3 regions of the Micromonospora sp. HM134 genome follow, and region 3 is predicted to be linked to each of the others. Evidence: riboswitches for the same ligand, from Rfam matches in the RefSeq annotation. Region 3 holds a riboswitch; each other region holds the start of a gene.

What was found. Region 3 has a riboswitch for cobalamin ahead of bluB (5,6-dimethylbenzimidazole synthase). Riboswitches for the same ligand answer to the same signal wherever they lie in the genome.
Region 1: linked by a shared signal. The riboswitch ahead of metE (5-methyltetrahydropteroyltriglutamate--homocysteine S-methyltransferase) and the one ahead of bluB (5,6-dimethylbenzimidazole synthase) in region 3 are both predicted to bind cobalamin.
Region 2: linked by a shared signal. The riboswitch ahead of FJK98_RS22070 (acyl-CoA thioesterase) and the one ahead of bluB (5,6-dimethylbenzimidazole synthase) in region 3 are both predicted to bind cobalamin.

The regions. Positions count from the first base shown of each region.
Region 1 is NZ_CP041061.1:2,806,963-2,814,249, forward strand. Features, by position in the region: gene metE (5-methyltetrahydropteroyltriglutamate--homocysteine S-methyltransferase) at 362-2,599, opposite strand; cobalamin riboswitch at 2,713-2,926, opposite strand; gene FJK98_RS12410 (HNH endonuclease family protein) at 3,222-3,899, shown strand; gene FJK98_RS12415 (hypothetical protein) at 4,223-4,585, opposite strand; gene FJK98_RS12420 (extracellular solute-binding protein) at 4,611-5,825, opposite strand; gene FJK98_RS12425 (hypothetical protein) at 6,088-6,852, opposite strand; gene FJK98_RS12430 (pre-peptidase C-terminal domain-containing protein) at 7,205-7,287, shown strand, end outside.
Region 2 is NZ_CP041061.1:5,132,832-5,140,118, forward strand. Features, by position in the region: gene FJK98_RS22050 (hypothetical protein) at 1-159, opposite strand, end outside; gene FJK98_RS22055 (Fur family transcriptional regulator) at 627-1,085, opposite strand; gene FJK98_RS22060 (superoxide dismutase) at 1,171-1,785, shown strand; gene FJK98_RS22065 (hypothetical protein) at 1,791-2,051, shown strand; cobalamin riboswitch at 2,108-2,240, shown strand; gene FJK98_RS22070 (acyl-CoA thioesterase) at 2,380-2,892, shown strand; gene FJK98_RS22075 (LysE family translocator) at 3,065-3,523, shown strand; gene FJK98_RS22080 (YcnI family protein) at 4,127-4,846, shown strand; gene FJK98_RS22085 (hypothetical protein) at 5,005-5,217, shown strand; gene FJK98_RS22090 (hypothetical protein) at 5,312-6,127, shown strand; gene FJK98_RS22095 (heavy-metal-associated domain-containing protein) at 6,296-6,511, shown strand; gene FJK98_RS22100 (cation-translocating P-type ATPase) at 6,556-7,287, shown strand, end outside.
Region 3 is NZ_CP041061.1:2,959,161-2,966,447, reverse strand. Features, by position in the region: gene FJK98_RS13050 (hypothetical protein) at 135-1,205, opposite strand; gene FJK98_RS13045 (TetR/AcrR family transcriptional regulator) at 1,308-1,907, shown strand; gene FJK98_RS13040 (hypothetical protein) at 2,007-2,450, opposite strand; gene FJK98_RS13035 (hypothetical protein) at 2,647-3,210, opposite strand; gene FJK98_RS13030 (hypothetical protein) at 3,283-3,624, opposite strand; gene bluB (5,6-dimethylbenzimidazole synthase) at 3,699-4,343, opposite strand; cobalamin riboswitch at 4,380-4,580, opposite strand; gene FJK98_RS13020 (SDR family oxidoreductase) at 4,681-5,571, opposite strand; gene FJK98_RS13015 (TetR/AcrR family transcriptional regulator) at 5,653-6,240, shown strand; gene FJK98_RS13010 (SDR family oxidoreductase) at 6,424-7,287, opposite strand, start outside.

The sequences.
Region 1 (7,287 bases), 150 kb from region 3:
AAGCGTCACCAGCGCAAGGGCCCCATCGGTCATCCTCCGGTGCCGCGACTGCGGGCATCATCGAGGAACCAGCCGAGCGGACCGGCCAGTTAGACGCCCTGAACAAACTGCTCAGCGACATCCGGCAGATCCTCGACGCCACGCAGAGCTGCTGCGCGGCCCGGCGTGACGCCGACAGACGGATCAGGGAGCTGACAGACACCCAACGGACCTGACAACCGTCGACCGTTTCCGGACCGACACCGCGCCACGCACTCCGATGATCTCCCGAGCCGCTCGATCTTGCCGGCGGACCGGAGAGGCCGGTCTACTCGACGCGCTGTTCCGGGCGGATCCCGCAGGTCCGCCCGGAACAGTCCGATCAGCTCGCGCGGACCTCGGCGGCGGCGGCGACGAGGTGTCGGAGGGTCGCCTCGACCTCGGGATAGGTGCGGGTCTTCAGGCCGCAGTCCGGGTTGACCCACAGCCGTCGGGCGGGCACGGCCGTGACGGCCCGGCGGAGCGCGTCGACCACCTCGTGGTGGGGTGGGATGCGGGGCGAGTGGATGTCCCACACCCCGGGGCCGACGCCCCGGCGGTAACCGATCGCGGCCAGGTCGTCGAGAACCTCCATTTTCGACCGGGACGCCTCGATGCTGGTGACGTCGGCGTCGAGCGCGTCGATGGCGGTGATCACCTCACCGAACTCGCTGTAGCACAGGTGGGTGTGGATCTGAGTGTCGTCGGCGACGCCGCCGGTGGCCAGCCGGAACGCGCCGACCGCCCAGTCCAGATAGGCCTTCTGGTCGGCCCGACGCAGCGGCAGGGTCTCGCGGAGGGCGGGTTCGTCGACCTGGATGATCCGGATGCCGGCGGCCTCCAGATCGTGGCATTCGTCGCGCAGCGCGAGTGCCACCTGGTCGGCGGTGTCGGCCAGGGGCTGGTCGGTGCGGACGAACGACCAGGCCAGGATGGTGACCGGGCCGGTGAGCATGCCCTTGACCGGACGGTCGGTCAGCGACTGGGCGTAGGTGGACCACGCGACGGTCATCGGTGCCCGGCGGGCCACGTCACCGTGGATGATCGGCGGTCGGACGCAACGGGACCCGTAGGACTGCACCCATCCGTGGGTGGTGGCGGCGAAACCGTCGAGTTGTTCGCCGAAGTACTGGACCATGTCGTTGCGTTCCGGCTCGCCGTGCACCAGCACGTCCAGGCCCAGCCGTTCCTGCAACCGGATGACCTGCTCCACCTCGGCGCGTATCCGCTGCGTGTAGCCGGCGTCGTCGAGAGTGCCGGCGCGGTGCGCGGCGCGGGCCCGGCGCAGCTCGGCGGTCTGCGGGAACGAACCGATCGTGGTGGTCGGCAGGTCCGGTAGCGTCAGCCGTTCCTGCTGGCGGGCGGCCCGCCCGGCGTAGTCGCCACGGTGCCGGTCGGCAGGGCGCAACGCCGCCAACCGGCCGCGCACGTCGTCGTGCCGCCACGCCGGCGGGGCGGGCGGCAACGGGGCCGGCAGGCTGGTGGTGCCGTCGCGTAGCGCCCGCCCGAGCAGGACCACCTCGTCGACCTTCTGCCGGGCGAACGCGAGCCGCGCGGACAACTCCGGGTCGAGGTGGGTCTCGGCCGACAGGTCGACCGGCACGTGTAGCAGCGAACAGGAGGTGGACACCGCCACGTGGTCGGCCAGTCCGGCGACCGTGGCACCGGCGGCGACGGCCGCCCGCAGATCCGTGCGCCAGATGTTGCGTCCGTCGACCAGGCCGGCGACGACGGTCGTGCCGCGCAGGGGACCGGCGGCGGCGAGCCGGTGCAGGTTGCCCGGGCCGGCGACCAGGTCCAGGCCGATCGCCTCGACCGGGGTGTCCAGCAGGGCCGGCAGGGCGTCGCCGAGGTCACCGAAGTAGGTGGCGACGAAGATCCGGGGACGGTGTGGCAGTTCCCCGAGACGTCGGTAGGCGTGCCGCAGGCCGTCGATCTCGGCCGTGGTGCGGTCGGCGACGTAGGCGGGTTCGTCCAGTTGGACCCAGGCCACGCCCGCGTCGGCCAGGGCGGTGAGGATCCGGGCGTACGTGTCGACCAGGTCGTCGAGCCGGGCGAACGGATCGTCGCCCTTGGCCAGCAGCAGGAAGGTGGCCGGACCCACCAGCACCGGTCGGGTGGCGATGCCCAGGTCACGTGCCTGCGCGTACTCGCTCAGCGCCTTCGCCGGGTCCGCCGCGAACACGGTGTCGGGCTCGATCTCCGGCACCAGGTAGTGGTAGTTGGTGTCGAACCACTTGGTGAGTTCCAGCGCTGGTGCGGCATCGACACCACGGGCCATGGCGAAGTAGGTGTCGAGTCGACCGAGGCCGAGCCGGGCGAACCGGCGGGGGACCGCCCCCACCGCGACGGCGGTGTCGAGCATGTGGTCGTAGTAGGAGAACGTGTTGGACGGGATCGCATCGAGGCGGGCGTCGCGCAGCGTCCGCCACACCTCGGCCCGCAGCCCGACGGCCACGGCCTCCAACTCGGTGGCGTCCAGCGTGCCGGCCCAGTACGCCTCGACGGCCTTCTTCCACTCGCGGTGGGCGCCGATACGGGGATAGCCGAGCACGGTGCTCTGCCCGAATGAGGTGGTCACAGATGGTCCTTCCCTCGCGGTGTCCGACGACCACCCGAGAGGAAGACGGATACGCCACGGCGTAACCGGCATTCCGCCCTGGCCCTCCCGAGAGGCCGCCGACGGCGCGCACCGGCGGCACGCGCAGCGCTGGCAGGTCTTCGGACTCGTGGGCGTGACACAGGGTCGCCTACTGGCCGTCGCTTCCCAGACCTTGCGGTCCAGTGCTTCGTTGACGGCGGTCGTTCCCACTCACCGCTGCGGGGCAGTCCCGGTCTCACACCGGGTTCCCTCTTACGACGTCTCACCCGCGCACGGGAGAGACGAACCAGCACTGCCCGCGATCCTACGGGCACCACGACGATGCCTCGGCCCGGGGTGCGGATCAGAAGGTCAGGAGTTCGACTCTGCTGGGACAGGGGCGTTCGGTTTGCCGTCCAGTACGCAGTTCCGCATTGCGCTTCCGTGCATCACTGCTCAGGAGCGGGTTCGGGGCGACTCCCGGGAAGTCGGCCCGACGCCGAGTGACTCCCGACTCAGGTCGGGCCCTCCGGGCGGGTCTTCACGCGGATGCCATCCCGCTGTCACCTTCCATCGAGGATGATGATTGCATCTGTCGTCGATGGTGACCGGGAGGCGTGGCATGTCAGGACCGACCACGAAGACGTCCGGGCCGGCCCGGCCCCGGGTGCGTGCCGTGACCTTGGCACTAGCCACGTTCGTCGGCGCAGCCCTCTCGGCGGGCATCGGGGGGACGGCGTCGGCGACGCCGCCGGGGATCCCGTCGAAGGCGACCGCGCAGGCGCAGCTCAACGCCCTCACCGTCGCCGCCGAGGGCTCCACCAGCGGCTACTCCCGGGACCTGTTCCCGCACTGGATCACCGTCAGCGGCAGCTGTGACACCCGTGAGCAGATCCTCAAACGCGACGGCACGTCGGTCGTGGTCAACTCCTCCTGCCAGGCCACGTCGGGGCGCTGGTACAGCCCGTACGACGGGGCGACCTGGACCGCCGCGTCGGACGTGGACATCGACCACGTGGTCCCTCTGGCGGAGGCGTGGCGCTCCGGGGCGAGTTCCTGGACGACCAGCCGCCGGCAGAGCTTCGCCAACGACCTGTCCGGCCCGCAGCTGATCGCGGTGACCGACAACGTCAACCAGTCCAAGAGCGACCAGGACCCCTCCACGTGGCAGCCTCCCCTGTCGTCGTACCGGTGCACCTACAGCAAAATGTGGATCACCGTGAAGTACACCTGGGGCCTGCGGCTGCAATCGTCGGAGAAGTCCGCCCTACAGACCATGCTCAACACCTGCTCCTCCTGACCGCCCGCCCGATCAGCGGCTGCGTCGGGCAACGCACCGGGTGACCGGAGCGGCAACGTGCAGGGGGGCCGGCAGTCCCGCCGAGGGCTTCGGGGAAGCCGCTCACCGTGGCGACACCTCGACCTGACCAGGACCCGCAGCACCCCCGCCACCCCGATGTCCTAGGACGCTTTAGGAGTGCCGCTCCTCAGCGGCCAGGCCAACGCCTGCCTGACGGACATCGTCACCGCGTACCTGGTGCACGGGCACCTGCCGAAGCACGACACGGCCTGCCAACAGCGCCGCTGGCGCGTCCCTCCGGTAACTGCCGACACGACAGCCGTTCACCGACCGGGCGGCTGCCCGGTGGTGCCCGCGGCCTCCGGCTCCGCGGTGTCCCGCGCCGGGCCGGCCGCGGCGTCCGGGCTCGCGGCGGTCTGCAACTGGTACGACCGGTAGGTCAGCCAGAGCGCGACCAGCCCGGCGACGGCTGCCGCCACGCTGGCGATCTGGTCGGCCAGGTCCGGGCCGAGCGCCAACACCCCGACGACGATGACCAGGACCGCCAGCCCGCCGAGCGCCACCGTGCGGACCTGCTGCCTGGCCAGGTGTGCCGTCCAACGGCGCGGAATCACCCTGATCACCAACTCCGCCAGGATGATCCCGGCCATCACCAGGATCGGCACCTGCCACGGCTCGACCTTCACGGACCCTCCTCCACCCGGTCTCCGGTCATGCGAGCGCCGCCTTCATGGCGGCGATGAACTCCGAGGTCAGGTCGGACTCACCGCGGAGCATCCGGGCGACGTGGTCGACGAAGACCTCGGCGAACGCGCGGTATCCCGGGTGCATCGGCCGGGGCCGGGCATTCTCCACCGCACCACGTAGTGCTTCCAGGTGCGGGATGACCGCCTGGAGGTTCCTGTCGTTGTAGGCCTCGGCCAGGGTCGGGGCGAAGCCGTGCCCGGCGAGGACCTTCTGGGCTGCGGTGCCGGTCATGAAGTTGATGAACCGGAGGGCCTGGTCGGGGTGGGGACAGGCACGCGCCAGGGCGAGGCTCTGGCCGCCGAGCACCCCGGACGTCAGCGGGTACACCTTGATCTTCCCGGCCAGCAGGTCAGGGTCTTTACGCTGCTGGAGTTCGCGGTACTTCACCGGCCAGTTGCGCATGAACGTCGGCCGGCCCTCCACGAACGTGTCCAGGCTGGCGTTCTCGTCGCTGGAGCGATTGACCTTCCCGGCCACGATGGCCGCCTGCAACGGTTGTAGCGCTCTCTGCCAGGGTTTCAGCTCGAACAGGATCTCACCGGTCGCGCTGAGCAGGTCAGTGTTCACCGACAGCGCGTGCTCCAGGATGTTGACCAGGAAACCCTCGTTGTAGTTGGACGAGTTGGGGCGCAGTTGGCCGACGAACGAGCCCTTGTCGGCAAGGGTGCCGAGGACCGTCGACAAGTTCACCACATCGGGCTGCTCGGTCCCGGGGTCGCGCCAGAACAGCATGCCGACATCGGTGTTGAGCGGCGCGGCCCAGTAGCTGTTCGAGGTGTCGTCGACCTGGTGGAGATCCTTCACCGACGTCAGGAAGTTCGGGTCGGTCAACCGGATCGGGGTGATCAGCTTCTGCGCGGCGAACTCGGGGATGTCGACGACGTCCAGGTTGAGGATGTCGGCACTGCCATTGCGGGCCGCCGTCAACAGCCTCGTGCGTTCATCGCCTGATCCACCCTCGACCTCGTCGGTGAACCGGGCCGGGGTATCGGGGTTGGCCTGGTTCCACATGTCCATCAGCAGCTTCCGTGCCCCGGTGGGGTCGGCCCCGGTGGCGAGCCGAAGCTCCACCGGTGGCGGGCGGTGTCCGCCCGGCAGCAGGTAGACCGCCGAAGCGCTCACTGCGCCGCAGGTCAGCACCCCGCTGAGAAAGGAGCGCCGCGAGTACTGCTCGGGCATGGTGCGGACTCCTTCGATCCAGGCCGGTCACACGTACGCAACGAGTCATTCATCACGTTACGCTTTGGCGCTGATAAATGCCGGGCCGGGCGGGAGCGGTCGGCGAAGCTCGTACTGTCGGAAACCGGATCGAGCGGCAGGGACGGCATCGGTGACCCCATGTGCCGACGCAATTATCGGCACTGGGATATGCGGCGACGAGGCGGCGTTGTCGGACCGCCGGATCGGCGGGACACGTCACGCCACGTCGACCGGCCACCTTCTACCCGGCGCCCCACCAGGCCAGCAGACGCCGCGCGAAGGCGCGGGTCTCGACGTCGCCGACGGTCATCCCGAAGTGGCCGCGGATCTCAGCCGCCAGGTACCCGCTGAGATCCCCCGCGCCGGCACCGGCGGACAGCCTCGACAGCAGCGGTGCGATCAGGCAGTCGTACTCGTCGACGTTCGCCCGCAGGTCGTGGACGCCGATGAAATCCCAGGCGTTGAGCAGCCGGCGAAGGCCGGCCGTGCGCTGTGCTGCGCTGCCGTGGGCGAGGCTCGTGAGGTCACCCCCCGGCGAGGCCGGCACGCGGGACAGGTGGTCACGGCACAGCAGACGGACCGAATTCGCCAGTTCCCGGTTGCCACGTTCCCCGTCCTGATCCCACTCGTCGGCGAGCACGTGCAGGTCCGTGAACGGACTGTGTCGGATCTCGTCGAGATCCCCACGCTCGCAGACGAAGGCGGAAACACGCTCGCTGACGGTGCGTTCGTCGATCGCACCGTCGACCAGCCGTTGCGCCAGCGTGGCCAGCCAGGTGTCCGCGGCCTCCGCCGCGGACGGAACGCGTACGCCCATCTCGTCGAGGGCGGCGGGGAGCAGCTCGCCGATCAGTCGGGTGTCGGTGCCGTCGAGCCCGGCAACTTCCCGCAGGGCCGGCCCGTCGTGCCCGTCGGCGAGCCAGTCCGCCGCGTACCAGGGCATCCGCTCGACGACCATGCGGCCCAGCACGTACTCGGCGGCAACCAGGTCCGGCGGCCTGCTCACCGGCCGGTCGCTGTTCCCGCTCGACCGTGCGGATCGGCGTGAGTGTCGCTCTGCCATGCCCTATATCCCCTCCGAGCCGACACGTCGACCGCTCATGCCACATACGGTGCCAGTGCTGACCATCCCTCATCAATCGGCAGAGCCCTGACCTGCCCACTTTTGCCCGTGATCGGACTACACAATCAACTGTCCTATAGCTGACACCTCCGGCGGGCCGCCCACCGTTTCTGCCGGTAGATGACCCGATCACCGTGGGTGATCAATGCGGGGGATGCGCTGTTCACCCGGCCATCTATTTCGGTTGATGGATGTCGCCTATCTTGCCACCAGAAGTTGCGTCTGAGGAGGCAGCATGTCGGGACCGCTCGACCGCCGCACCATCCGATCGAGGGTCTGGGCAGGTGCCCGGCTGCGCTCGACCGCGACGCTCGCCAC
Region 2 (7,287 bases), 2.2 Mb from region 3:
CCCAGTACGTAGGTCCGCATTGCGCTTGCGTGCGTCACTGCTCAGGAGCGGGTTCGGGGCGACGCCCGGGAAGTCGGGCCCGACGCCCAGTGACTCCCGGCTCAGGTCAGGCCTGAGCTGCGCCACCATAGCGTCGAGCTTCTTCTTCCGACCGAACATCCTGACCCCTCCCTCACCGGTGCCGGGATCTCGGCCTGACGCCTCGCCACCATCGCGATCATACGTCGCCAGTCATTCCCTTCCGACCCAGGCGTCCCAGCGCTTTCAGGAGCATCCCCTCGAACAACGACCACTGGGCATCCGAAAGCAACATGCCTAAGCATCAAACGTTGCGCGCATTGACATGACCCCGAACGAGATCCGCCAGATCGTAGGCGATGCGCGGCTACTCGCAGTGTGTGCAGGTCGGCTTCCGTGACGACGTGGCGGAGCCGAGGCTGGTCCGCCAGCAGCGCCTGCGCATCCGTGCGGTCTTCGAGTTGTGTGTTGGCAGGTGCCGTCGCGCGGAGGGCCAGCGAGCAGCTGCCGGTCGGCCCGCCGCGGTTGCGCAACCCGGTGCGGAGAGGCGTGCCGGGCCCCGGGTCCGACCGACACCGGGGCGGGGGGTGTGCCGGCGGGTGCGGTCCTCAGCGGGCCGTTGTTCGGCACCGCGCACGCCGCCCGTAGACCACGTCACCGCTGGGCTGGCCGGATAGTTCCGTGTTGATCCCGACAGCGCGGGCGGCGGCCACGCTCGCCGCGATGGCTTCGGCCGGCAGTTGCCGCCGGTCGCCGCGGGTGCCGCAGACGGCGTGGTGATGGGCGTCGTCGGCGAGGCCGAAGGTCGTCGTCCTGCCGACCGGCACGGTGTGGGCGATGCCCAGCTCGACCAGTTGCTGCAGCACCGGATGCACGGTTGACAGTTCCACGGCCACACCACGGGCGAGCAGGGCTTGATACAGCTCGTTCACGGTGAGGTGCCCGCGGCCACCTACGGCGTGGGCGAGTTGGTCGAGCGCTCCGCGCCGGGCTGCGGTGTTGCGCAGGCCAGCGCGGCGTAATCGCTGCATCGCGGGGTTCACCCGCTCGGTCTCCGATGTGGTCAACCGCCGCTCCTCGCCGCACGATCACCAGTTCTATTGCAAGATAGTGGCAAGAGCGTAAGATTGGCAGCAAGTCCGAGGAGTTCTGATGGCGGTCTACACCCTGCCCGATCTGCCCTACGACTACGGCGCGCTGGAGCCGGCCATGTCGGGGCAGATCCTGGAGCTGCATCACGACAAGCACCACGCCGCGTACGTCAAGGGCGCCAACGACGGCCTGGAGCAGCTCGCCGAGGCCCGAGCGAAGGGAGACTTCTCGACCCTGGTCGGCCTGGAGAAGACGTACGCGTTCAACCTGTCCGGGCACGTACTGCACTCGATCTTCTGGAACAACCTCTCCCCGGACGGCGGTGACCGTCCCGACGGCGAGCTGGCCGCCGCGATCGAGGAGCACTTCGGCACGTTCGACGCGTTCGCCGGGCAGCTGTCCGCCGCCACCAAGGGCGTGCAGGGCTCCGGATGGGGCGTGCTTGCCTGGGAACCACTCGGACAGCGGCTGATCGTGGAGCAGGTCTACGACCACCACGGCAACGTCGGCCAGGGCTCCGTTCCACTGCTGGTCTTCGACGCCTGGGAGCACGCCTACTACCTGCAGTACCGCAACGTCCGGCCGGACTACGTCGACCGGCTGTGGAACCTGGTCAACTGGCCGGACGTGATCGCCCGCTTCGACGCCGCCCGCGCCACCACGCCAAAGATCTGATCGGCGTGACCAGCCCCACCCCGGCAGCGGCCGAACTGGTCCAACGCGCCGCCGGGGTCATCGCGGCCAAGCACCGCGGTGACCTCGGCGGCGCCGAGGAGCTGCTCGCCGCGTTCGGTTCCGAGCAGGCCAAGAGCCTCGGCTTCTACCTGCTGGCCGATCTGAGCCTCGGGCTGCTCCGCGCGCAGAGCGGCCAGTCCATGGACGATCTCGTGCGGGAACTGTCCCTGCTCGTCGCCGTCACCGCCACTCCGCCCGACAGCTGACGGCGGTGGTCATCCGGTCGGTGCCGCCGGCACCACCAGACGTGCCGACGGCACCGACCGGTGGGAATCCGGGACTGCCCCGCAGCGGTGAGTGGGAACGACCGCCGTCACCAGCACTGGGCCGCACGGCCTGGGAAGCGACGGCCAGTAGGAGATCCGGCATCCGGATCACGCCCACGAGTCCGAAGACCTGCCCGCGCTGCGCATCCACGAGGTGGGTGCGCTGCCGTCGACCTCGCGGGCGGGTCGGGCGGGTGATGCGCTGCGGCGTGTCCTCGACGTGCGTGCCGGCTGGTCGGTCGGTGTGCTTCCCGAGGACGGATGAACCATGCACGAGAGCACCACACTCACCGGCCGGCCCCCGTCGGCGTCACGGCTGACCCTGTCGCAGATCATGGACCAGCACCACACCAACCTGATGGGCACCGTCCACGGCGGTCGGATCCTCAACCTCATCGACTCCGTCGCCGGAGTGGTCGCCGCCCGACACTCCGACGGCCCGGCGGTCACCGCCGCCATCGACGAGACCGCCTTCCTACGGGCCGTACGGGTCGGCGACGTCGTGCACGTCGATGCCCGGATCACCTGGGCCGGCCGCAGCTCGATGGAGGTCGCCGTCAAGGTCAGCGCGGACCGTTGGGACCGGGCGGTACCGCCGGTGGACGTGGCCACCGCCCACCTGGTGATGGTCGCCGTCGACGACGACGGTCAGCCGCGAGCCGTGCCGCCGCTGCTGCCGGAGACCGATGGTGACCGGCGTCGTTACCGGGAGGCGCAGATCCGGCGGGAGCACCGGCTCGCTCTTCGGCGGGCGTTGCTCGACGGTGCTGAGGAGGGCTGAGTGGTGCTCGGGCTGTCCGTGGCCACCCTGGCCGGCTACCTTGCCGCCATCGCCGTCCTCATGGTCACTCCTGGGCCGGACATGATGTTCGTCCTGGCCAATGCGACCCGCTACGGCGCCCGGGCCGGCGCGGTCGCCGCGCTCGGGGTCGCGGCCGGGCGAGGCGGTACATGTGGCGACGGTGGTCTGTGGTCTCGCCGCAGTGGTCTCCGCGTCGCCGGTGTTGTTCGCCGCGATCCGCTGGGCCGGGGCGGCGTATCTGATCGTCCTCGGGGTTCGGGCCCTCCGCGACGGCAGGGCGACGGCTTCCACCACGGCGCAGCGGAACAGCCGCAGTGGCGGGGCGTTCCTCCGCGGGTTGGTGACCAATCTCCTCAACCCCAAGATGATCCTGTTCAGTGTGGCTTTCCTGCCGCAGTTCGTCAGCCCGGCGACTGGCGACGTGACGGCGCAGCTGGTGCTCCTCGGTGCGATCTTCGTCGTGGTGCAGCTCACCGTCGATGTCACTCTCGGAGCCGGGGCGGGCAGGTTCGCCGGCCGGGTGACCGACGGTCGGTGGTCTCGGCGGATCAGCCGGGTCTGCGCGGTGGCCTTCATCGCCCTGGGTGTCCGCCTGGCCACCAGCGGATGACCGCGCTGTCCCACGGCTGGTCCCGGATCGGCGGCCCGCCGTGGTCCGGTCGTCGGCGCTGTGCGGAGTCCCCGTGCCCGACGACCGGCACGGGGACCCCGCAGTCAGGCCGCAGCCGACGGTGGTTGACCGGCGGTGTTCGCCACCACTACACCTCCGCCGCCGTCATCGCCGATGGCACGGCCCCGCCTGCCGGGGATCCGGTGGCCGACTACGTCCCCACCGGCCGGCCGGGCCACCGTCTCCCCCACGTCTGGCTCGACCCGGAACAGACCCGGTCCACCCTCGACCTGGTCGCAGGCGACGGTTTCATCCTGCTCGCCGGCCCGACGCGGCCTGGGCCTCGACTGCGGCCGAGCAGCAGAAGGTCGGGTTTCCACTGACCGTCCACCACCTCGACCGAGTGATGTCGCCATCTGCGCGAACGGTCTTCCTCGACCAGTGCGGCCTGCACGACACCGGTGGCCTTCTGGTGCGACCGGACGGCCACATCGCCTGGCACACCCCCACACGCCACCCGACGGCCTCCCCACCATGATGAACATCGTGCGATAGCCGCCGCTGAAGGCCAGCGAAGGCACGCCCAGCAGGAGGAGATGAACGATGCGACAGCATGTACCGGGCCGGATCGCCCTGGCGTTGCTCGCGGGAGCGGCGGTCGCGATCGCGCCGGTCGGCCCGGCGCAGGCGCACGTCTCGGTAAGCCCCGCCCAGGCCGCGCCAGGTGGATTCACCACCCTGACGTTCCGGGTGCCCAACGAGCGCGCCGAAGCGCCGACGACAAGCGTACGCATCGTGATGCCCGAGACCACACCGATCACCTCGGCGGCGGTCCACAAGCTGGCCGGGTGGCGGGCGACCGTCGAGGACGGCCCACTCGCCGCGCCGGTCAAGGTCGGCTCGGCAACGGTGACCGAGGCGATCACCTCGGTGACCTGGACGGCGGCAACCGCCGAGGACGCCATCGACGGCAACCAGTTCCAGGAGTTCAGCGTCTCCGTGGGCCCGTTGCCCACGACCGGCGACCGGATCGTGTTCAAGGCTCTCCAGACGTACGCCGACGGCGTCATCTCCCGCTGGATCGAGGAACCCCCGGCCGGCGGCCCCGAGCCGGAGAACCCCGCCATCGTCCTACGCCTGACCGAGGCTGCGGCCAGCGGCGTCGACGAACACGGGATGCCGATCACCGCACCCCCGCCGACGGCCGCCGCCGACCGGCCGGCCGGGGTCGCGCTGGCTGTCGCCGTGGCCGGTGTCGTCCTCGGTGCCGCGGCGCTCCTGTTGGGACTACTCAATCGGACACTCGGGAAGCCACGTCGGTAGCCCGACCACCCACACAATCAGAGGTAGTCGGACAGCACCACCACCGGGTTCCCACCCCGTCAGGAATAGTCGCCCGCTGACAAACACTGATCGGTCACGGCAGGAACGCATAGACCCTCCCTAGCCTGAACAACGACGTCCGACGAGTGGAGGCTCACATGGCAGCCGACGGCCTGGTACACGTGCTCACCCTGTGCGGCAACTGCAACTGCGGATGCCCGGAGCTGTACATCGACCCCGCAGCGCCGGCCGAGCAGCGAGTCGTCATTACCGATGATTTCGGCAACGCGATCCGACTCAGCGGCGGCCAGCTCAGCGACATCGTCGGCCTCGCCCGCTCGGGCGCGCTGGACGACGTGGCCTCCGCCTAGATTGACGTCCGACATCCCCGGCACCCGATGCTGGGTGATGAGCCACCGCCCCTCGGACGCCATCGACGACCGGTCGCCAGGTCCCCGCCGGACTATGCTCGATCCGATCTCCGGCAACCCATGGCTCACCGGGTGGTGGCCGCAGCGGGCTGTGCACCAGATCGACGTTCCGGGCTTCCGAATGGTGCTGCTCGGTCCCTGCCCCCTGTCACCCCGACTCCTCACCGAGCAGGTCAGCCGGGCTGTGCGGCGTCATGCGTTCGGCGCGCTCGCCCGACTGCCCGGCAGCTACCTCACCTTCGTCCGCGCGCCGTACGGCACGTACGTTGCCGGCGATGTGGCGGGAGTCTGCCGGCTCTGGCTCGGTGATGGGGTCGCCGGCACTCGACCCGGGCCCACCGCGGTACTCCTGCCCGAGGCTACCGGGGCGCTTCTGTACGACGACGGAGCGGTTCGCCACGAGCGGTACTGGACGCCACCCGCCGCCGAGACAGCGGCCACCATCACGGGACCGCTCGTCGCGCACCGGCTGCGGATGGCCGTGCGCTGCCGACTCGACCTGCTCGGGTCAAGCCAGCAGCACTCGGGCCGCATCGCCCGCCGGCTCGCCGAGGGCGAATCGGTCGGCTTGAGCACCTCGATGCTGCTCTCTCCCACCGGGCTGGAAGAGATCCTCGGACCCGGGCCGGCGCCGCACCGTATGGTCGGGCGGAACGGCAAGGCAGACCGTCTCCGGCTCGTACGTGCCCAGTCATCTCCCTTTTCCGGGTCGGCTGACTTGTGCGTGCACCGCCCCCTTCTCGACGCCCATGTGATGGAGGCTGCCCTCGCCACCCGAGAACGCGACGTCCGGCGCGGCGCACTGCGCCGCGAGACGATGCTGGTTCTCGATCAGATGTCGAGTGAATGACCACGTTCTGCTGAACCGCGTCGACATTTCCCGCGTACCATGGTGCGGAGCCGGGACACGCCACCGCAGGACCATCCGCGGTGTGCCACCCAGGGTCGACACCAGGGCAGGGTGCCGCCCCCGTTCTCCGCCGCACATCGTGCGGATCCGGCTGACTCGAAAGAGGTCATCGTGCAATCCACGTACCAGGTTCGGGGTATGACCTGCGGGCACTGCGCCCAGTCCGTCACCTCCGAACTCACCGCATTGTCGGGCGTTCAGACCGTCGAGGTCGATGTCGAGGCGGGCCGTGTCACCATTCGCAGCGCCGAGGCGTTGCCGCTGGCCGAGGTTCAGCGGGCGGTAGACGAGGCCGGCTTCGAACTGGCCGGCAGCCCCGCGTGACCACCACCGTTGACCAGCTGCTCACATCGCTGACGATCGGGGGCATGACCTGCGCGGCCTGCGCCAACCGCATCGAGCGCAAACTCAACCGGATCGACGGCGTACGGGCCACGGTCAACTTCGCCACCGCCACCGCCACGGTGGAGCACACCCCGGCGGTAGCGGTGCCGGAGTTGGTAGCGACCGTAACCGCGATGGGCTACACCGCCCGGCCGCCCGCGCCGACGACCATTGCCCAGGACGACGACCAGGCCAGCAACGACATGGGGCGACGGCTGCTCGTCGCGGCGGCGTTCGCCGCCCCGGTAATGGTGATCTCGATGACACCAGCCGCCCAGTTCCCGTACTGGCAGTGGGTGGTCGCCACGCTGACCGCGCCGGTCGTGGCCTGGGCGGGTTGGTCGTTCCACCGGGCGGCGCTGATCAACGCCCGCCACGGCGCCGCCACGATGGACACGCTGGTCTCCCTCGGCGCGTTGGTGTCCTTCCTGTGGAGCCTGTGGGCGCTGCTGGGCACACCCGCCGGTCGGCCAGGCCTGCGGATGAGCCTGTCCTGGTTTTCCGGGCACGACCACCCGCTTTATTTCGAGGTCGGCGCGGCTCTGGTGACGTTCCTGCTGGCCGGGCGCTGGCTGGAGGCGCGGGCCCGGTACCGGGCCGGTTCGGCCGTGCGTTCGCTCGCTCAGTTGGGCGCGAAGGACGTCGCCGTCCTCGACGCGAATGGCACCGAGCGGCGAACCCCGGTCACCGACCTGCGGGTCGGTGATGTGTTCGTG
Region 3 (7,287 bases):
ACGACCGACCGCCTCCGGTGCCAGTACGACGCCGGATGAAACCGGACACGGGACGAGCGGTCTCGTCGGGCCGTGCACGACGAGTCGGCGGCTCGCGGCCGGCGGCTGGCCGGTCACGGGGACCCGTCAGTGGTTCACCGCACCTGGTACGTGCCGCCGCACGCCTCGGCGAGGGTCGACCCGAACAGCGCCGCCGGAGTGTACGCGCCCGGCTTCCCCTGACCGTCCAGCAGCCGCCGGACCACCTCGGCGGGCACTGTCGCCGTCCAGGACTGGGCCTCGCCGACCCGCAGCCAGCCCTCGCGGATGCTGCCGTCCGGCCATTCCACGACGGCGTGGCCCCAGGAGTGCTCGCGGGGCTTCGGGCGGGCCCTGGTCGGTACCGTGGCGAGCCGTCGCCGCAGGAGGGCGCGCACCGGGCCGATCGCGAGCAGGGCGGTCGCCACGGGCAGCACCGCGCGCATCACCGGGGAGGACGGGGCCTCGCTCGATGCGGCGAGCACGTCCGCTGCGCCGCTGGCCCGCTGGGCGGCCATCAGCTCGCCGAGCGGCATGCCGGCGGTGGTCACCGTGGACCCGTCGGGAAGGACCAGTTTCATCGGGTCGCTGCCGAGACGGGCCGGGGCGAGTCGTCCGTCGCGGTACCGGCGGCCCTGGAACCGCCCACCGCCCTCGACTCCGGGGATGCCCTCCACGATCGTGGCGGCCAGGGCGTCGCCGACCACGCCGTCCTCGGTGGCCAACGAGGGCACCATGTCGACCCGGACCCGCCGGGGTGTCGGCCGCCCCTGGCAGAGCTTCACCACGACGCTCTCGGTGGCGGTCACGCCGAACCCGGCTCCCGTGACGGCCGTGCGCCCCGCTGTCGTCAACTCGCCGTGCCGGCCGAGGACCGCCGACACCGAGGCCAGATCGTTGGCGAGGTCGAGGTAGTGGCCGGTCGGGAGGCACGCGTCCAGCAGGGGCAGGGCCGTCTCGATGAACGGTCCGACGGTGTTGACCACCACGGCCGGCCGTTCCCGGCGGATCGCGGCCACGGTCTCGCGGACCGAACCGGCCACCATCGTCGGCAGCCCGCCGGTGGCGGCCTTGAGCCGTTCGGCGTCCCGGCCGACCAGCACCGGCTCGATGTTCCGTCGGCGCAGTTCGGCCGCGATAGCGCGCCCGCTGCGGCCGGTGCCGCCGAGGATCCACACGTCGGTCATGGCACAGCTCCGCCCTGGTGCGGCATCCGCCCCAGTGACGACACGCCGTGTCATCACCATACCGGCGACGACACGCGATGTCATCACGGCTACACTCGGATCATGGCCAGGTGGCGACCGGATGCCCGCGAGCGGCTGCGGCAGGCGGCGCTCGAACTCTTCGCCGAGCAGGGCTTCGCCGCGACCACGGTGCCGGCGATCACCGCGCGGGCCGGCCTGACGACGCGCACGTTCTTCCGGCACTTCGCCGACAAGCGCGAGGTGCTCTTCGCGGACGAGGCCGAGATCGGTGCCTACGCCAGGCAGATCATGGCCACGGCGCCCGCCGACGAACCGCTGGCGTTCATCGTCGCGGGCCTGCGCACGCTCGCCGAGACGTATTTCGAAGGTCGCAAGGACGACCTGCGGCAACGGCGCGCCATCGTGGCGTCCGACCCGGGGCTGCGCGAACGCGACCAGCACAAGCGCGCGATGCTGGCCCAGGTGATGCGGGACGGCTTCCGCGCCGGCGGCCTCGACCCGCTGCGGGCCGACCTGCTCGCCGAGACGGCGGGAACCCTGATGTACGTGTCCGTCGCCGCATGGCTCGACACCGACGACGGTCGCCGGCTCGCCGACATCATCGACACCGCACTAGCGACCTTGCGGACCGAGCTGGAAGGGCTGCCCACCTCGAACGGTCAGGTCGCCCCGGAAGGGTGAGTCCGGCACGAGCGGGTCCGACCCTGTCCGGATGCCGCCCGTCGGGTCCGGGCGTCGCCGCGACCGTACGTCAGGCCGCAGCGACGCCCACGTCCACGGCTATCCCTTGACGGTGACCTGGCGCTCCGCACAGGCAGCGATCAACCTGGGGACTGCGGCGGCGAGGTTGACCTGCCGCAACTTCACCGTCTCCGGCGCATCGCGCGGATCCTGCGCCCGTTGCGCCCGCTGCACCGTGCCCACCGCGAAGACCCCCGCGGACCGCAGATCCTCGTGCGCGGAACGCTGGAACAACTCCCCCACCCGCCGCACCTCGTCATCAGGGGCGACCTCGCCCTGCGCGGCCCGCACCACGAACCCGGCCGACCGACAGGCCGTCACCCCCGGATCCTCATCCTCCCGGTCAGCGAGCTGCCGGTACGCCACCGCACCACCGCCACCCAGGGCGAGCACCACGAGGGCCACCACCGACGGGATGACCCACCGACGTCGTCGCCGCGGCACCTCGACGGCGGGCCCGGCCCCGGAGTGGCCGTCAGTCACCCGAACGTCCTTTCTCGACTGTCCCAGCACAGGGGCGGAAAACTACCACCTCGACTCGCCCACTCCCCGACCGAGCCGAGTCGGCGCGGTAGCCGGCGGTGACCGACGTCCGGTCGGATTGCGGCCGTCGACCGCCCACGGGACCGTCTGCGGATTAACCACCTGCGCAGTCGTCGGTGCCGGTGGTCGAGGGGGTTCAGGCGGTCCACGGGGTGGTAGGGGCTGGCGTGATGCCGTAGTCGGCGAGCCAGCCGAGCAGGTCCTCGCGGTGGGCATGGACGAGTGAGCCACCGGTGAACCGGGGGTCGTCGGTGACCTCGGCGAGGACCTGCGGGGGTGGGAGGAACGAGCGTGCCGCCGCGTCGGAGGTGAACTCGGCCTCCGCCAGGATCAGACCATGCAGGGGCGGATCGAAGATGTCGATGCCCAGCGGCGGGACGCTCAGACGGGTCTTGGACAGCGTCGCGGCGGGCAGGCGGGCGAGCAGTTCGTACTCGGCCGGGGACAGGTAGACGTTCGTGATGAGTCCCTGGATGTGGCCCGGCCGCGCGGCGGGCACCTTCTGGGTGAGCTTGCACTCGCGGGATCCGTCGGCGGGGCTTTCGGCACGCCTGAGGCGCAGCCGGGTGCCTGTCAGGTACCGGTCGGTGATGCGACGGCTGGCGGTGACCGATGCCGGCAGCGGCGGTCCGGCCAGCAGGAACCGCCGCTCCCGCTCGATGCGCGCGTACTTCCCCTCGCGGACCGGCTCGGCTGTCATCGGACCTCATTCCGCCACCACAGCCTGTCCGGCGCACGCGCGGGTGGCGCGTACGCCGGACTCCGTAGGGCTCTACTGCCAGGGGCCGCTGCGGCAGATGAACTGGGTGGTGTCGCTGTACTGGGTGGTGCTGCCGTCGAAGTAGCTGTAGCTGGCCCGCACGGGACGGCCGAGGTTGCTGGCCGGGCAGCTGGCGAAGAGGGTCGACCCGGCGGTGAAGGTGCCGACGCTGCCGGAGTACCAGGTGATGGTCCAGGTCGTCGTTTCGGTGCTGCTGCCGTCGCAGTAGAACTGCGAGCCGCCGGACTCGCAGAAGGGCGCCGGGGCGGCGGCGAGGGCCGGGGTGGCACCGGCGGCGACGAGGCTCAGTGCGGCCAGGGCGGACGCGGCCAGGACCTTGACGGTGGTACGCATAGAACTCCTCCCAACGTAACCAGGCAATGACTCATTGCAACCGCAAACCTAGCAACTGCATAGACGTATCTGGATTAGCTGTTCGGTTGGTCGGTCGCCCGCTGCGGCCAGCGGTCGTGGTGCACCGCCTCGGCGAGGGGCCTGTGCCGCCGCCACCCGTGCCGTTCCAGGTCGGGCACGGCCGCCAGGTGGGTGACCGGCCCGACGCAGAGCCAGGCCACCGGCCGGATGCCGGCCGGCACGCCCAGCAGTTCGGCGAGGAACGACTCCCGGTAGAAGGACACCCACCCGACGCCCAGCCCCTCGGCGGTGGCGGCGAGCCAGAGGTTCTGGATGGCCAGGCAGACGGAGTAGAGGCCCGCGTCGGCGATGGCGTGCCGCCCGAGCACCGCCGGGCCCCCGCGCCGCGGGTCGTACGTGACGACGACCGACAGCGTCGACTCCAGCACCCCGTCGATCTTGATGCGCGCGAACCGGTCGGCCGCGGCACCGTCCAGGGTGGCGGCGAACGTCGCCCGCTCGGCCTGCACGTGCCGGTGGAACCGGCGGCGGACGGCAGGGTCCCGGACCAGGACGAAATCCCACGGCTGCGAGTAGCCGACGCTGGGCGCGGCGTGCGCGGCGTCGAGAATCCGGTGCAGGGTGCCGGCCGGCACCGGCTCCCCGGTGAACTCGGCCCGGACGTCCCGGCGGCGGTGGATGGCGTCGTAGAGTTCCACAGGCAGGCTCCCGCTGCGCTCGGCCCACCCCGGACGGGTGGGCGGTCGACGCGAGGCCGGTCTTCGGACTCCCGGATCAACGCCGACCCGTCCGCCTTCCCAGCCGTACGGCCAGTGGCTGCGCTCCTCGCGCCTGGACGGTCGCTCCCCGGTCACCGCGGCGGGCCCGTGCCGGATTCACACCGGCTTCCCGATTCTCCCCGCACCACGCGGGGCACCTCGCACGTTCGTGCCGCCGCCGATGCTACCGGTGGATCACGTACCTCGTGCCCGAGGTGGTCGCCGGATACGGCCCGGCAGCCGGGTGACGGTGGGCCGCTGACGCCGGCCTCGGCGTTCACCGGCTGGCGGTCGTCCGGCGACGGTTCCCGGTCGGGTAGTGCCTGCGCAGGTCGGAGGTCGTCATCCGGTCGAGCGTCCGGTCGGGGAGGATACGGGAGGCCCGGATGAGGAAGGCAGCCGTCGCGCCGATGGTGTAGCGGGTGCGGGGCCTGCGGTCGGTCACCGCCGCGGCGATCCGTTTCGCGGCGACGGTGGAGGTCACCCCGGCCCTGGTGAACGCCGCCACGTGGGAGGGTATCGCCTGCATCAGGGCGCCGTAGCGTTCGTTCTGCTCGGGGGTCATCGTGTCGTCGAGGCGACCGAGGGCGGCGAGGCCGACGCGGGACATCTCGGTCTGGACGCCGCCCGGCTCGACCACCACCACCTGCACGCCGTGGGGGGCCAGTTCGTTGCGCAACGCGTCGCTCATCGCCTCCATCGCGAACTTGCTGGCGGCGTACGGCCCGTAGCCGGCCATGGAGATCCTGCCGTTGAGGGAGCTGATGTTGACGACGCGTCCCCTGCCGCGCAGCAGGGCGGGAAGCAGGGCCTGGGTGACGGCGACGTGGCCGAAGAGGTTCACCTCGAAGATGCGCCGCCATTCGTGCAGCGGCATCACCTCGACCGGGCCGGCGCCGGGGACGCCGGCGTTGTTGACCAGCGCCCGCAGCGGCAGCGGGTCCCGCCCGACCCGGGCGGCGAGCGCGGCGACGTGGTCGGGGTCGGTGATGTCGAGGATCACCGGCTCGATGCGGTCGGCCCGCAGGGCCGTGGCGTCGCTGTCGCGTCGTACGCCGGCGAGGACGTGGAAGCCGCGGCGGGCCAGTTCCCGCGCGGTGGCCGCACCCATGCCGGTCGAGGCGCCGGTCACGACCACGAGTTCCCGAGTTTCAGTTGACGTTGTCATCTCTCTAGTCTGCGCCATTGAGATGACAACGTCAACCGAAGGAAGTGACCTGGTCGTCACCAGCGGACTAGCATCGTCCGCGTGACCAGCCGCGCCGAATCAGCCGCCGCCACCCGCCGCGCGCTGCTCGAATCGGCCGCTGAGCTGCTCGATTCCGGTGGCCTCGACGCGGTGACGCTGCGCGCGGTGGGAGCACGCGCGGGAGTGACCCGCGGAGCGCCCTACCGGCACTTCCCCGACAAGGAGAGCCTGCTGATCGCCGTCGGGACCCGGGCGTGGGACACGCTCGGCGACCGCATGCAGGCCCTCCGCGCCGACCCGGGCCTGTCCGCCGCCGAGAAGATCCGCGGCGGTCTCCTCGCGCTCATCGACGTCGGCCGCGTTCAGCCACACCTCTACCAGCTCATGTTCAGCAACCCGCCCGGCGATCCCACCGCACTCGCCCGGGCCGCCCAGCGGAGCCAGACCGAGTTCCTGGCCGTCGTCGCCGAACTGGTGGGCGAGCAGGACGCCCGCCGGTACGCGGCCCTGCTCATCAGCAGCGCGAACGGGATCGCCGGTCTGGAGGCCAGTGGCCAGCTGGCCGACCCGAAGTGGGGAGGCGTCTGCGCCGAAGACCTCACCGACACCCTCGTCGACATGGTCGCCGCCACGAGCCGGCACACCTGACCGGCGGGCGGCGGACTCGACGGCCCGGGACGCCGGCTGCACGATCGCGTCGGCGTGGCCGGGAAGCGTCGGCAGGGCGGGCCAGACGAGCAGGTGAGTGGTCAGTGCCGGGCCAGCCGGCACCAGCAGCGCCGGCCCGGCCAGGGGCAGCCGGCGTCGGCGCCGCGGGTGGAGGGCAACCGGTCAGGGCTGGAGGTTCTCCAGGTCGGCGAGCAGCTTCGGGTGGGTCGGCGTCCAGCCGAGGGTCGCCCGGGTGTGTGCGCTCGACGACGGCTGGTCGGCGGCGAAGATCTCGCCGAGTGGGCCGAACGTCTCCTCGGGCACCTGCCGTACCGGCAGGCCGAGTCGCCGCCCGATGACCTCGGCGATGTCCCGCACCGCGTCGCCCTCGTCGTCCACCGCGTGCCAGGCGGTGCCTGCCGGTGCGTTCTCCAGGGCGAGCCGGAACAGCACGGCAGCGTCGACCGCGTGCACGGCCGGCCAGCGCTGGGTGCCGTCGCCCGGGTAGCCGGAGACGCCGGACTGCCGGGCAATCTGGGTGAGCAGCCCGGCGAAGCCGCCCTCGCCGTGGTTGTGCACCGTGCGGGGCAGCCGGACCGACGAGCTGCGGACACCCCGAGCAGCCAACGCCAAGATCGAATTTACGGTACGCCCGCGGCCCCCGACCGGGCCCTCGAGCGGCAGCGGGTCGCCCTCGGTCGAGAGCCGGCCGGCCACCCAGGGCGTGCCGGAAACCGTCACGAGCGGACGGTCACTGCCGATCAGCTCCTCGCCCAGAGCGATGAGCGCCGCGGTTTCCTCGGCGACCGCCGCGGCCACCGACTCGGGGCTGCTGAAGTCATTGCCGAAGGCGAGGTGGATCACGCCGTCGGAGCGGGCCGCGCCGGCTCGCACGACGTCGAGGTCGGCCAGGCCGCCCCGGATCGTCTCGGCGCCGGCCGCCTCAGCGGCCTTGGTTGAGGTGTCGGAGCGGGTGAGCGCGAGCACCCGGTGCCCGTGTTCGAGCAGCTCGGCGACGACCGCCGAGCCGATCAGCCCGGTGCCGCC